Regions from separate parts of the Parafrankia sp. FMc2 genome, predicted to be linked through region 2. Evidence: riboswitches for the same ligand, from Rfam matches in the RefSeq annotation. Region 2 holds a riboswitch; each other region holds the start of a gene.
The links. A riboswitch is a leader RNA that binds a small molecule or an ion and turns the genes downstream of it on or off. The one in region 2 is predicted to bind cobalamin.
Positions count from the first base shown of each region.

Region 1: linked by a shared signal. The riboswitch ahead of AB1460_RS16365 (ABC transporter substrate-binding protein) and the one ahead of metF (methylenetetrahydrofolate reductase [NAD(P)H]) in region 2 are both predicted to bind cobalamin.
Region 3: linked by a shared signal. The riboswitch ahead of AB1460_RS29620 (ABC transporter substrate-binding protein) and the one ahead of metF (methylenetetrahydrofolate reductase [NAD(P)H]) in region 2 are both predicted to bind cobalamin.

Region 1 covers NZ_JBFLUG010000041.1:16,010-20,361, reverse strand. The annotation lists partial or broken gene AB1460_RS16380 (zinc ribbon domain-containing protein) at 1-92, opposite strand, end outside; gene AB1460_RS16375 (TOBE domain-containing protein) at 188-610, shown strand; gene AB1460_RS16370 (pyridoxamine 5'-phosphate oxidase family protein) at 687-1,139, opposite strand; cobalamin riboswitch at 1,358-1,560, shown strand; gene AB1460_RS16365 (ABC transporter substrate-binding protein) at 1,593-2,795, shown strand; gene AB1460_RS16360 (iron chelate uptake ABC transporter family permease subunit) at 2,906-3,928, shown strand; gene AB1460_RS16355 (ABC transporter ATP-binding protein) at 3,928-4,352, shown strand, end outside.
Region 2 covers NZ_JBFLUG010000018.1:26,836-31,187, reverse strand. The annotation lists gene metE (5-methyltetrahydropteroyltriglutamate--homocysteine S-methyltransferase) at 1-500, shown strand, start outside; gene AB1460_RS09300 (chorismate-binding protein) at 508-1,596, shown strand; cobalamin riboswitch at 1,699-1,886, shown strand; gene metF (methylenetetrahydrofolate reductase [NAD(P)H]) at 2,028-2,969, shown strand; gene AB1460_RS09290 (ABC transporter ATP-binding protein) at 3,118-3,969, opposite strand; gene AB1460_RS09285 (FecCD family ABC transporter permease) at 3,966-4,352, opposite strand, start outside.
Region 3 covers NZ_JBFLUG010000135.1:14,352-18,703, forward strand. The annotation lists gene AB1460_RS29610 (FecCD family ABC transporter permease) at 1-811, opposite strand, end outside; gene AB1460_RS29615 (FecCD family ABC transporter permease) at 808-1,824, opposite strand; gene AB1460_RS29620 (ABC transporter substrate-binding protein) at 1,896-2,903, opposite strand; cobalamin riboswitch at 3,011-3,152, opposite strand; partial or broken gene AB1460_RS29625 (transposase) at 3,413-3,583, opposite strand; partial or broken gene AB1460_RS29630 (IS256 family transposase) at 3,657-4,352, shown strand, end outside.

The sequences.
Region 1 (4,352 bases), on a different contig from region 2:
ACCGCCAGATTCCGCGCAAAACGCGCATGCCTGCAGTGCTCAACCGGCCCGCCGACCTGTCCGGCGGACGGATAGAGCCGAAAGCGGGGCACGCCAACATTCTACCGAAAGGACCGAACATGCATTCCAGTGTGGAGCACCGTTTCCTCTCCGGCCGGAAGACCGGGGTATCCACGGCGAGTTCCCGATGACCTTGAGCATCCGCAATCGGCTCACCGGTACCGTCGCCGAGATCACCGGCGGCGCTGTGATGGGCACCGTTCGCATAGATCTGCCGAACGGCGAGACGCTCACCTCCGCCGTCACCATGGACGCCATCAAGGACGTCGGTGTCGCGATCGGCAGCGAGGTCGAGGTGCTGATCAAGGCGACGGACGTCTCCCTGGCCATCGGTGCGACCTCCGGGCTGACGATCCGCAACCGGCTCAGCGGCACCGTGGTCGCCCTCGACACCGGCGGCGCGATGGCGCTGGCCCGGGTCGCCCTCGGGCCCGGCACCGAGCTGACCGCCGCGATCACCCGCGCCGCTGCCGACGACCTCGGCCTCGAGCCGGGAACGGCGGTCACGGCACTGATCAAGTCGACGGAGGTCGCCTTCTCCGCACTGTGACGCAAGGCCGCCAGCCGCCGCCGCCAGCCGCCAGCCGGCTGTCGGCGGCCGGCGGCCGGCGGCCGGCCCCGCCGCCCTACATCTTGCGGAAGTCCCAGCTGCTGATCTTCTCGGGGACCACCCGCAGCCAGGCGTGCCGGCCGTCGTAGTGCATCTCGTCGCGGCCGGTGTACTTCCGGGCGTACAGCAGCTCGGTGTTGGCGAGGTCGGGGTCGGGGGTGCTGGTGCGCGGGGCCTCTCCCACGCTCTCCGCCCGGCCGCGGATCTCCACCCCGCGCAGCTCACCGAAGCCGTGCCCGGTGTCGATGACCACGGCGACCCGCGGATCACGCTCGAGGTCCGTCCAGCGCTGGCTTCTCACGACCGAGTTGAGCCACAGCGCCTGCCCGTCCCACACGAACCACAGCGGTGTCAGATGAGGACCGCTCGGGCTCGTCGTCGCCACCCGGCAGGTGCGCTCCTCGGCGAGGAAGGCATCCACCTCGTCCTGGGCCATGGCGATCTTGCGGCCCCGACGCTGCTCTCTCATCGTTGTCCCTTCGTCAGCCCGGTGTCTTTCGACCCTATGGCGGGCTCCAGGCCAGATGCGCCGCCTTGCCAGCCAGCGGCCAGCGGCCAGCGGCCAGCGGCCAGCCGCCGGCAGCCGGCCAGCGGTGGCGAACCGACCAGGCTAGGGCCGAGCTCGGACGGTCTGGGGCAGAACGAGAAAACACTTGCATAGCCTTGCAGATGAGGTGGTGTGGACCGTACCGTTCTCGTCGCCGTGGTGTTCGGGAAGACCGGTGTGATGCCGGAGCGGCCCTCGCCACTGTGATCGGGATGTCGACAGCCACTCCCCGCCTGCCGGGGAAGCCACTGGGCAGCGGGCCACACGGACCGCACGCCCGGGAAGGCGGCCGCCGGCGCACCACCCGTCAGCCAGGAGACCGGCCACGGCACCCGCGATCCGTCCACGAGGTGTTGGAAGGCGGCCGATTCCGGCATGCGCGCACGTCTGGTGGCCCTGAGCGCCACCCTCCTACTCACCCCCGCCCTGCTCGCCGCCTGCGGTGACGACGGGACATCCTCGTCACCGCAGGCCGGCGCGGATGCCGACGCCCGGGGGTGCGTGACCGACTTCGACCCGGCGGCCGACTACTTCCCGGACCGCTCGACGCTGGAACACGCGAAGAACTTCACCGTCCGCTACGAGAAGGCCTACCAGGTCCTCACCGTGAAGGAGCCGTACCCGGACGGGAAACCCGAGTCGTACGTGCTCTACCGATGCGGGACGCCCGAGCCAGAACTGACCGGTGAGCTCGCCGGCGCACCACGGATCGAGATCCCGGTCCGCGGCCTCTACTCCGGCTCGACCACGCATCTGCCGCTGCTCGTGGACCTGGGGCGCGAGAACGTCCTCACCGGAGTGGCGAGTGCCGCGACCGTCGTCGACAAGGACATCCGGGCCCGCGCCGACGCCGACGAGATCGTCGAGTACGCCCCCGGCGGCCAGATCGACACCGAGCGGGTCGTCACCGCGGCACCGGACATCGTGATGACCGGCGGCACCGAATCCGCCGAGTACGGAACGCTGCGGGACGCGGGCATTCCCGTCGTCGCCAACGCCGAATGGCTGGAGGCCGACCCGCTCGGCCGCGCCGAATGGGTGAAGTTCATGGCCGCCCTCACCGGCGACGAGGCCGAAGCGGCGAAGGTCTTCGACCGGATCGAGGCCGACTACACCGCCATCGCCGACCGGGTGCCCGGCGGCGACCCGGTCTCCACGCTGATCGGTACCATGTACCAGGGCACCTGGTACATGCCGTCCGGTGGCAGCTACGTCGGCAAGCTCCTCGCCGACGCCGGCGCCACCTACCCGTGGGCCGGCGAGACCGACACCGGCAGCCTCGAACTCGACTTCGAGACGGTGTTCACCGAATCCGGCAGCGCCCCCGTCTGGCTCGCCGACGGCGAATGGGAGAACCTCGCCGACGTCACCACCGAGGACGAGCGGTACGGCCAGCTCGCGGCCGTCCACGGCGGGCAGGTGTGGAGCAACACGCTGGTCATCGGGCCGGGCGGCGGCAACGACTACTGGGAACGCGGCGTCACCCGGCCCGACCTCGTGCTCGGCGACCTGGCCGCGATCCTGCACCCCGACGCCTTCCCCGACCACACCTTCGCCTTCTACCGCCGCATCACGTGACGACGTCACCGACCTCCACGTCCCCCACGGCGGTGCCCGCCGGAGCTGCCGCGGGGGAGCCCCTCGCGGTTGAGCGCCGCGGCCGCCGCCGGGTGGGCGGGCGCCGGGCGCTGGTGCTCGGCGGGCTCGTGGCGGCGGTCGCGGCGACGTTCCTGCTCGCGCTCGCCGTCGGCTCGGTCGCCGTCCCACTCGACGAGACCCTGCGGGTCCTCGCCGGGCGGGCGCCGCACGACCCGCGGTGGACGGTCGTCGTCGGCCAGATCCGGCTGCCCCGCGCGCTCACCGCCGCGCTTGCCGGCGCGGCCCTCGGCGTCGCCGGGCTGCAGATGCAGACCCTGTTCCGCAATCCGCTCGCCGACCCCTACTCGCTGGGTGTCAGCTCCGGCGCCAGCCTCGGTGTCGCGCTCGTCGTCGCCGGGATCGGCGGTTCCGGCGGGACCTTCACCGCCAAGGTCGCCGGCAGTGACCGGTTCGGCGTCGTCATCGCCGGGGCCGCGGGCGCGGCCATCGTCCTGGCCGCCGTGCTCCTGCTCGCGAACTGGGTCCGCTCCGTCGTCACCCTGCTCGTCATCGGCGTCATTCTGGGCAGCGCCGTCAGCTCCGTCGTCAGCCTCCTCCTCACCTGGACTGCCCCGGAACGCGCCATCCAGTACTGGACGTGGTCCCTCGGGAGCTTCGCCGGGACGTCCAGCAGTGACCTGACGGTCTTCGCGCCCGCGGTCGGCCTCGGACTGCTCGTCGCGCTCGCCTCGGTGAAGCCGCTCAACGCCCTGCTGCTCGGCGAGAACTACGCCCGCACGCTGGGGCTGCGGCTGCGCCGGGTCCGCGCGGTGACGCTGCTCGGCGCGTCCGTGCTCGCCGGGGCGGTCACCGCCTTCTGCGGGCCGGTGGCCTTCCTCGGCATCGCGGTGCCGCACGTCGCCCGCCGCCTGCTCGACACCGCCGACCACCGGGTGCTCGTCCCCGGCACGCTGCTCACCGGCGCGCTGCTCGCGCTGGCCTGCTCGATCGCCGCCCAGCTGCCCGGCACCGGCCTCGTCCTGCCGATCAACGTCATCACCGCGCTGGTCGGCGCACCGATCGTGATCGCCGTCCTGCTGCGCGCCCGCGTCGACGTCGCCGGAGCCGCCTGATGGCACCGGGCCTCGTCCTGGCGGACCTCGCCGTCGGTTACCGGCGGCGCGCCCTCCGCCCGCCCAGCCTCCGCGGGCGGTCCGGGCGGTCCGGGCGGTCGGGGCGGTCGGGGCGGTCGGGGCGGGAGGTGCTGGCCGGGCTGTCCGCCGCCGCGCCGCGTGGGCAGCTCACCGTCCTGCTCGGCCCGAACGGGATCGGCAAGTCCACCCTGCTCCGTACCCTGGCCGGGCTCCAGCCGCCGCTCGCCGGCCGGATGCGGCTCGACGGGGCCGATCTCGCCCGGCTCGGCGGCGCCGAACGGGCCCGGCTCGTCGGCGTCGTGCTCACCGACCGGGTCCAGATCGGGCTGCTCACCGCCGCCGAGCTCGTCGGCCTGGGCCGTCACCCGCACACCGGCCCCACCGGACGACTCACCGACGCCGA
Region 2 (4,352 bases):
AGGCCGCGGGCATCGGGGTCATCCAGGTGGACGAGCCCGCGCTGCGGGAGACTCTCCCGCTGCGTGACGGCGACCGGGCCGCGTACCTGGCCTGGGCGGTCGATGCCTTCCGGCTGACCACCTCCGGGGTCCGCGACGAGACCCAGATCCACACCCACATGTGCTACGCCGAGTTCGGCGACGTGCTCCAGGCGATCATCGACATGGACGCCGACGTCATCAGCCTGGAGGCGGCGCGCTCGAAGATGGCCATCGTCGCCGACCTCGCCCGGGCCGACTACCCGAACGAGGTCGGCCCGGGGGTGTGGGACATCCACTCGCCACGGGTGCCCTCGGTCGACGAGATCGCCGAACACCTGCGCATCGCGACCGATGCCTTCCCGTCGGAACGGCTGTGGGTGAATCCCGACTGCGGGCTCAAGACCCGCGGCTACCCCGAGGTTCGCGCGACCCTCACCAATCTGGTCGCCGCGGCCCGCCAGGTGCGGCCCCCGATCTGACCGCGCGGTGACGGGCCACAGCGATCGCGGCTCGTTCCTGTTCGCCGGTGGACGTCTCGCCACCGGAGTCGCGGAGGTCGCGGATGATCCGCGTGTTCTCGATCGAGGCGGCTTCTGGGGCGTGGCCCTCGGCTTCGAAGGGCTCGCGCGTTTCGTTCGGTTCCGCGACGTGCGGCCGGCTCCCGCGCTCACGGGCCTCATCCGTGGCGCGTGGGCCGGTCCGTCCCACGGCAGCTGGCGCACCTCGCTCGACCAGGCGGAGTACCTCGCAGGGGTGGAAGCGATCCGTGCCGAGATCGCCGCTGGCGAGGTCTACCAGGTGAATTTGTGCCGACTGCTGTCAGCGGAGATGGAGACGGCACCAGGCGGCCGTGATCTGGCGGCGTTGGCGGCCGCCGTCGCCCGCGGCAATCCCGCGCCGTACTCCATGGTGCTCGACGTGCCCGAGGCCGACCTGCGGATCGTGGGGGCGTCGCCGGAGCTGTTCCTGGCCCGCGAGGGCGACCTGGTCCGCTCGGGCCCGATCAAGGGCACCGGGCGGACGACGGCAGATCTGCGGGAGAAGGACTACGCCGAGAACGTCATGATCGTCGATCTGATGCGCCACGACCTGGGCCAGGTGGCGCGGCCGGGTGGGGTGAAGGTCTCCTCGCTGTGCGCTGTCGAGAGACATCCAGGGCTGGTCCACCTGGTGTCGACCGTCGAGGCACAGCTGGCGCCCGGGACCGGTTGGCCTGAGCTGCTCGCCGCCACCATGCCGCCCGGGTCCGTCTCCGGCGCGCCGAAATCCAGCGCGCTACGGATCATCGGCGCGGTTGAGCCGGTACCGCGGGGCCTGTACTGCGGCGCCATGGGCTGGGTGGACGCGGACAACAACCGGGCACGGCTCTGTGTCACCATCCGGACGTTCTGGCTCGACGGTGACCGGCTCCTGTTCGGCACGGGAGCCGGCATCACCTGGGGCAGTGACCCCACTGCCGAATGGCACGAGACCGAACTGAAGGCCTGCCGTCTGCTTTCGCTCGCGTCGCGGTTCGAGGAACGAGGCAGGCACGGAGTCGCTCCCGGCGGATTCGCGCGCCTGTGCCAGCAGTGAGGGGACCGTGGCCGCGGTCAGGCCTTCGCTGGAAACCGTCGATCAGTTACCGGATTTGGACAACGTCTTGCGTGGCAGTCTTGTCGGTGGTCGCCATCACGCATAACCTGGCCGCGCCGTGGTGCTCGGGAAGCCGGTGCGATGCCGGCACGGCCCTCGCCACTGTGTTCGGAAGTCTCCGGCCGATCCGCGGTGACGCGGAGGTCACTGGGCTGCGTGCAGCCTGGGAAGGCCGGGCCGGAGACGCTCTTCCGTCAGCCAGGATACCGGCCACGGCACCGAATGACGCTTCCACGAGGTGCTGGAGGACGATCAGCGTGAGCCTTCCTGCGCGTCCGTGCTGGACGCCCGAGGACCCTGCCCGGGATTTCCCGCCCGCCAGGCGCCCGTCCACCATCATCAGCCCTACGCGGTGAGGACAGGTGCAGACCATGGGATCCATCGAGGCACGCCCGCGCAGCCCGCGGCGGCCCGCCACGATGAGCGAGTTCCTCGCCTCGGGGGTGACATCGTACTCGTTCGAGTTCTTCCCACCGAAGACGCCGGGCGGGGAGCGGCACCTGTGGACGGCACTGCGTGAAATCGAGGCGCTACGGCCGTCATTCGTGTCGGTCACCTACGGCGCAGGTGGATCGACGCGGGACGGAACGGTACGCATCTCCGAACGGATCGGCACCGAGACATCCCTCACCCCGATCGCCCACCTCACCGCCGTGAACCATTCACGCGCCGAGCTGCGCCGAGTGATCGGCAGCTATGCGGGTGCGGGCATTCGCGACATTCTCGCGCTGCGTGGTGACCCGCCCGGAAATCCGCTCGGCACCTGGGTGCGCCACCCCAATGGGTTCGCGTATGCGGACGAGCTGGTGACGTTCGTCCGGTCACTCGGCGACTTCTGCGTCGGCGTGGCCGCGTTTCCGGACAAGCACCCACGCGCGGCCGACCTCGACGCCGACGCACGGGTGCTGGCCGGCAAGTTCCGGGCCGGTGCGGGGTACGCCATCACCCAGTTCTTCTTCGACGCCGACGCCTACTTCCGCCTGGTCGAACGGCTTGCCCGGCTGGGCTGCGACCAGCCGATCGTGCCTGGCGTGATGCCGGTGACCAACGTCGCGCAGATCACCCGGATGGCGCAGCTCTCCGGCGCGGCCTTCCCGCCGGCGTTGGCCCGCCGGCTGGAGGCGGTCGCCGACGACGCCATGGCGGTGCGGGAGATCGGGATCGAGGTCGCCACCGCGCTGTCCGCCCGGCTCCTCGCGGGCGGAGCGCCGGGCCTGCACTTCATCACCCTCAATCGGTCGACAGCAACCCGTGACGTGTACCGCAACCTGGTCGGCTCGGCAGTCGGCCCGGCGGCCGGCGCTGCGGCCTGACCGGTAGCACGGGCCGGCTCGCCAGCCAGCCAGCCAGCGGCCGAGCCGGGTCGGGTCGGGTCGGATCGGGTTCAAGATCGAGGCAGCCGCTGCCGGGGCTGCCGTCGGGGACTGACCTGACGCCAGGCCCGTGGCGCCCGTCGTCGAGCTATGACGGCGCCACGCGCCGGGCGGGCAGGCAGGGCCGGACCTCCGGCACGCCGGCGCGGATGTCGATCTCCACCGGCAGGCCGTAGACCTGCTCCAGCAGGTCGGCCCGGTAGACGCCGGCCGGCGCACCGGCGGTCACGATGCGGCCGTCGTGCAGCAGGGCGACCTGATGGCAGAAACGGGCCGCGAGGTTCAGGTCGTGGATCGCCATCAGCACGTACAGGTCCCGCTCGACGGCCAGGGTGTGGACGAGGTGCAGGGTCTCGACCTGGTGGCGCAGGTCGAGAGCGCTGGTGGGCTCGTCCAGAAGCAGCACCTGGGGCTGCTGCGCGAGTGCGCGGGCGATGACGACCCGCTGGGCCTGCCCGCCGGAGAGCTCGTCCACATACCAGTCAGCCAGCGCGGCCAGGTCCAGCAGCTCCATCGCCTCGCGGACGTGCCGCTCGTCCTCGCGGGACGGCCGCAGCCGGACGTGGGGGGTGCGGCCGAGCATGACCGCTTCGGTGACGGTGAGGGAGAACGGGCCGGGCGAGCCCTGCGGCACGTAGGCGGCGGTGCGGGCGAGCTCCCGCGGCGGGAGCCGGTGCAGGTCGACGTCACCGAGCATGAAGGTGCCGGCCTTCGGGCGGTGGATCCGGCAGATGCCCCGGATCAGCGTTGACTTACCGCTGCCGTTCGGACCGAGCAGCCCGACCACGGTCCCGCGATGCACCGTGAGATCCAGGTCGTCGAGCACGGTTCGCCGGCCGTAGGCGAAGTGCGCTCCCCGGATCTCGAGTGTCGGTACCGACGTCGGGCTCAGGGACGACGGCTGTGCCGGCAGGGGCGGCGGGGGCTGCGGGGCGGTCAAAGGAACTGCCTCCGGCGCGTGAGGATCAGGTTGATGAACAGCGGCGCACCGAGGAAGGCGACGACGATCCCGACCGGGATGACCGCCGGGGAGAACAGCGTGCGTCCGGCGGTGTCGGCGGCGAGGACCAGCACTGCGCCCGCGACCGCGGCGAACGGCAGCAGGAACCGGTGGTCGGCGCCGATGAGCAGCCGGGCGATGTGCGGAGCGACCAGCCCGACGAAGCCGATCACCCCGGTGAAGCTGACGATGACCGCGGCGAGCATCACCGCCAGCAGGCTGCAGATCAGCCTGGTCCGGGGGACGTGCACGCCCAGGCTGCGCGCGGCGTCGTCGCCGGCGAACGCGATCGCGTTGAGGTTGCCGGCCTGCCCGATGAGCAG
Region 3 (4,352 bases), on a different contig from region 2:
TAGCCATGGCCGCCAGCCCGACGGCGACCAGCAGCAGCGGGATTCTGCGGGCATCACGGGTGCCGGTCAGCGTGCGTGCCAGATCGTTGCCGAGCTCCTGGACCCGTAGGTCCCTGCCCAGCACGGTGAGCGCCATCGCGGCGAGCGTGAGGGTGACACCGATGATCGTCACGTGCGTCCCGCTGCGATTGGCGAGGCTTCCCGTGAGCCAGCCGGCGGCGGCCTGGACCTGGTGCACGTCGGAGCGGGTCAGCAGGTACGAGATCGCCGAGGAGAGGAGGGCGGCGACGCCGATACCGACCAGCACGAGCCGGAATCCGAGCAGACCGCGCCGGTAGGCGATCAGCACGATCGCGAGGACGGTGAGCGCCGCCCCGACCAGAGCGCCGACCGTGAGCTCGACCCCGCTGCCGCCGAGGATCAGCATCACGGTGAGCGCGCCGGTCGCGGCACCGGAGTTGATGCCGACGACATCGGGGCTGACGAGGGGGTTCGCGGCGAGCCGCTGCAGGATCGCTCCGGACAGGGCGAACGCCGCTCCCACCCCCAGGCCGGTGAGGGCTCGGGGAAGTCGGTCATCGAGCACGACGTCCTGCTCGATGAGCGTTCCGCCGCCTCGCAGCACGCGCAGCACGCCAGCCACGGTGAGTGGATACTCGCCGATCGTGATCGACACGGCCGCGATGATCGCCGCGGCGGCAACCGAGGTCACGGTGAGGGCGATCGAGCGGCGGCTCAGACGCAGCGAGAGACCGAGACGCGGGACCGCGAGGAGGACCGCGTCACGGGCGAGGCTCCGCTCGGCGGTCACACCTCCACCAGCTTTCGGTGGCGCACCAGGTAGAGGAAGAAGGGGGCGCCCGCGGCGGCGACCACGATGCCGACCTGCATCTGTTGGGGTTGGGCCACGAGTCGTCCGATCACGTCGGCGACGAGGAGCAGTGCCGGCGCGAGGACAGCCGTCCAGGCCATCACCCATCGGTAGTCCGGGCCGCAGATCATCCGCGCGACGTGCGGCACCACCAGGCCGACGAATGCGACCGGCCCGGCGACCGCGGTCGCGCCTCCCGCGAGCAGCACCACCGCGACGGCGCCGACGGCACGGGCGGCCCACAACCGCGTGCCGAGGCTGCGGGCGAGATCGTCCCCGAGAGCCAGGGCGTTGAGTGTGCGACTCAGGCCCCCCGCGAGAACGAGTCCGACGCCGACGAACGGCGCGACCGTCAGTAGTGCGGCTCCGTCCGCGCGGGTCAGGGAGCCCACGGCCCAGAAACGGAAGTCGTCCATCAACGAGGCGTCACGCAGGGTGATCATCGTCGTGATCCCGCCAAGGAACGCCGTGGTCGCCGCACCAGCGAGCGCGAGCTTGACCGGGGTCGCACCCCCCAGGCCCAGTGAACCGAGGGCGTAGACGAAGACCGCGGCCACCGCCGCGCCGCCGAAGGCGAACCACAGATAGCCGGAGACACCGCTGAGCCTGAAGACGTTGATCGCCACGACGACGGCGAGCGCGGCTCCGGCGTTGATGCCCAGGAGGCCGGGATCCGCCAGGGGATTCCGGGTCAGGCCCTGCATCGCGGCCCCGGCGACCCCCAGCGCCGTTCCCGCGAGCAGGCCGGTCGCCGTTCGCGGAATGCGCAGGTGGTAGACGATCCGTTCCGCATCGGTGACCGGTGCGCCGGACACCGCGTCGAGGACGTCGCCCAGACTGATCGCGTTGACGCCGAGCACGATCGAGGCCCACGTGGCGGCGAGAAGCCCCGCGACGGCGACGAGGAGACCCAGCGATCGACTCCACCCGCCGCGAAGCACCCCCTGACGCATCCGGCGGGTTGAATCGCCTGCCCCCGCACCGGAGGAAGGCGTCTGGGTGGCGGGCGGAGCGAGACTCACCGTCAGTCGACGAGGTCGGGGTGGATCAGCGAGGCCATCTGCTCGACGGCGTGCGCGGTGCGAACCCCGGCGCTTCGGTCGGCGAACAGCGACGGATGGACGGCGTTGTTCCTCACCGCCGTCAACCCGGCGAACGCCGGGTTGTCGACGATCGTGTTCACGTTTCCCATCGCGTCGTCGAGCGTGTAGTCCACCCCGAAGCCGGAGTTGGTGAGAATCACGTCCGGATCGCGCTTGATGAGCTCCTCGGCATCGACATAGATGTTGCGGGTCGACGTCACGTCCTCGAACGCGTTGACGCCCCCGGCGGCCTCGATGATCCTGGTGCCGAAGTCGACCCCGGTGCAGACCTGGAAAGTCCCGTCCTCCTGCGGACGCACGTAGGCGACCGTGGGCTTCTCGGCACCCTTCACCGCCGTCTCGACGGTCGTGATCCGATCCTTGTAGTCGTCGACGAGTGACCGGGCCTTGTCCTCGACGTCAAAGATCTTGCCGATGGTGAGAAGGTCGTCGTACACGGCGTCGATGGACACGTCGGCCGGGTCGACCTCCTGGTCGGTCCTCCCGTCCTCGGTCGGGCAGAACGGCGTCAGGATGTACGACTGGATACCGAGCTTCTCCAGGCTGGCGCGCGTCCCGACACCATCCGGGGTGTCGGCGGCGAACACCGTGCCGTAGCCGGCGAAGACGAAATCGGGCTTCGTGGCCAGGAGTGCCTCGCGGGTGGGATTGTTCTCGCTGTACGGCACCCCCCGCAGGCCGTCCGCATACTCCGGCAGGAACTCGGCGTCGAAGAACGACGAGCCCACCAGACGGTCACCCAGCCCGAGCGCGCTCATCATCTCGGCCGAAGGCTGGTACGTCGCGTACACCCGCTGCGGGGGAGCGGTGACACCGACCTGCCGATCACAGTTCTCCACCGTGACGGCCGCGGCGGACCGGTCTGTCTCGCCCGCGTCATCAGAACCGCAACCGGCGATGAGGGCCATCATCGCGGCGGTGGCCGACACGACGGCTGACTGACGGGTCGCGCGATCCCGAAGGCGAGATCCACGGAAGGGCAGGTGACGGGCGCGCATCAGCGTCCACACCCCTTTCTCGGGGTACTCGCCCCGATCACGGAAGGGTGCGACAGGCCGGGTATCTGACTCGCGGCCATCTCCATGGCCGACTCACAGTGGCGGTACCGTGCCGGATTCACGCCGGCTTCCCCGATACCTGTCGCGAAGCAAGACAGGAGGCTACCAGGGTAGATATGCCTGTTTGGCGAGTGTCGACAACTGAGGCGCAACAGTCATCGGTCCCGGTCGAACCTCCTCCTTCGAGGCTCAGGGTCGGGAAGGCCGCGCGGAGATCGAACGTGGCCACCACGTCAACGGCCGTCCGGCGAACGATCTACGAGACCTGACCGGTTACGTTCGGTCAAGGAGCGACGACCACCGGTGTGCACTCCAAAGCGTCTCCGCCGGCATCTGGCATCTGAGAGGGCGTTTAATTTGCCCTGATTGCGGCTTATGTTCTAGTAGGTGCCTCGCCAGGTTGGGGTGGCTTCGTCCGTTATGCGCCTGGCGAGGTTGTCGATCATGGCTATGTGGATCATGGATTCGGAGCTGGCGGGAAGGGTCTCGTAGTCGCGGGCCAGCCGGCGACGTAGCATGATCCACCCCAGGCTGCGTTCGACGACCCAGCGTGGGAGTGTCTGATCAACGGTGGGTGTGGTCTGGCCCGTGCCGCCGAGGCTGACTCGGCGGGAAGGGACGATCATGAGCGAGACGCTCGATCCCATGCCGACCCCGATCGATCACCAGCAGCTGGCCGCCGAGCTCGTCGCGAAGGCCCGCGCCGAGGGCGTGGACCTCGTCGGGCCTGGGGGGCTGCTGAGCGGGCTGACGAAGTCCGTGCTCGAAACCGCTCTGGAAGTGGAGATGAGCGCGCACCTGGGTTACGACAAGCACGACCCTGCCGGCCGTGACAACGGGAATTCCCGGAACGGGATCCGGACGAAGACGGTCCTGACGGAGATCGGCCCGGTCGAGATCGATGTTCCCCGGGACCGGGACGCCAGTTTCGAGCCGGCGATTGTGCGTAAGCGGCAGCGCCGGTTGAACGGCATCGATCAGATCGTGCTGTCCCTGGCCGCCCGCGGATTGACTACCGGAGAGATCGCCGCGCATTTCGCCGAGGTCTATGGTGCTTCGGTGTCGAAGGACACGATTTCCCGGATCACCGACAAGGTCGTCGCCGAGATGACCGAGTGGCGCAACCGGCCTCTCGACCGCGTCTACCCGGTGATCTTCGTGGATGCGGTGGTGGTCAAGGTCCGTGACGGCCAGGTCGCCAACCGGCCGTTCTACGCCGTCGTGGGGGTGACCGTGCACGGGGAGCGGGACATCCTGGGCCTGTGGGCCGGCGACGGCCACGAGGGGGCGAAGTACTGGCTGCAGGTCCTCACCGAGATC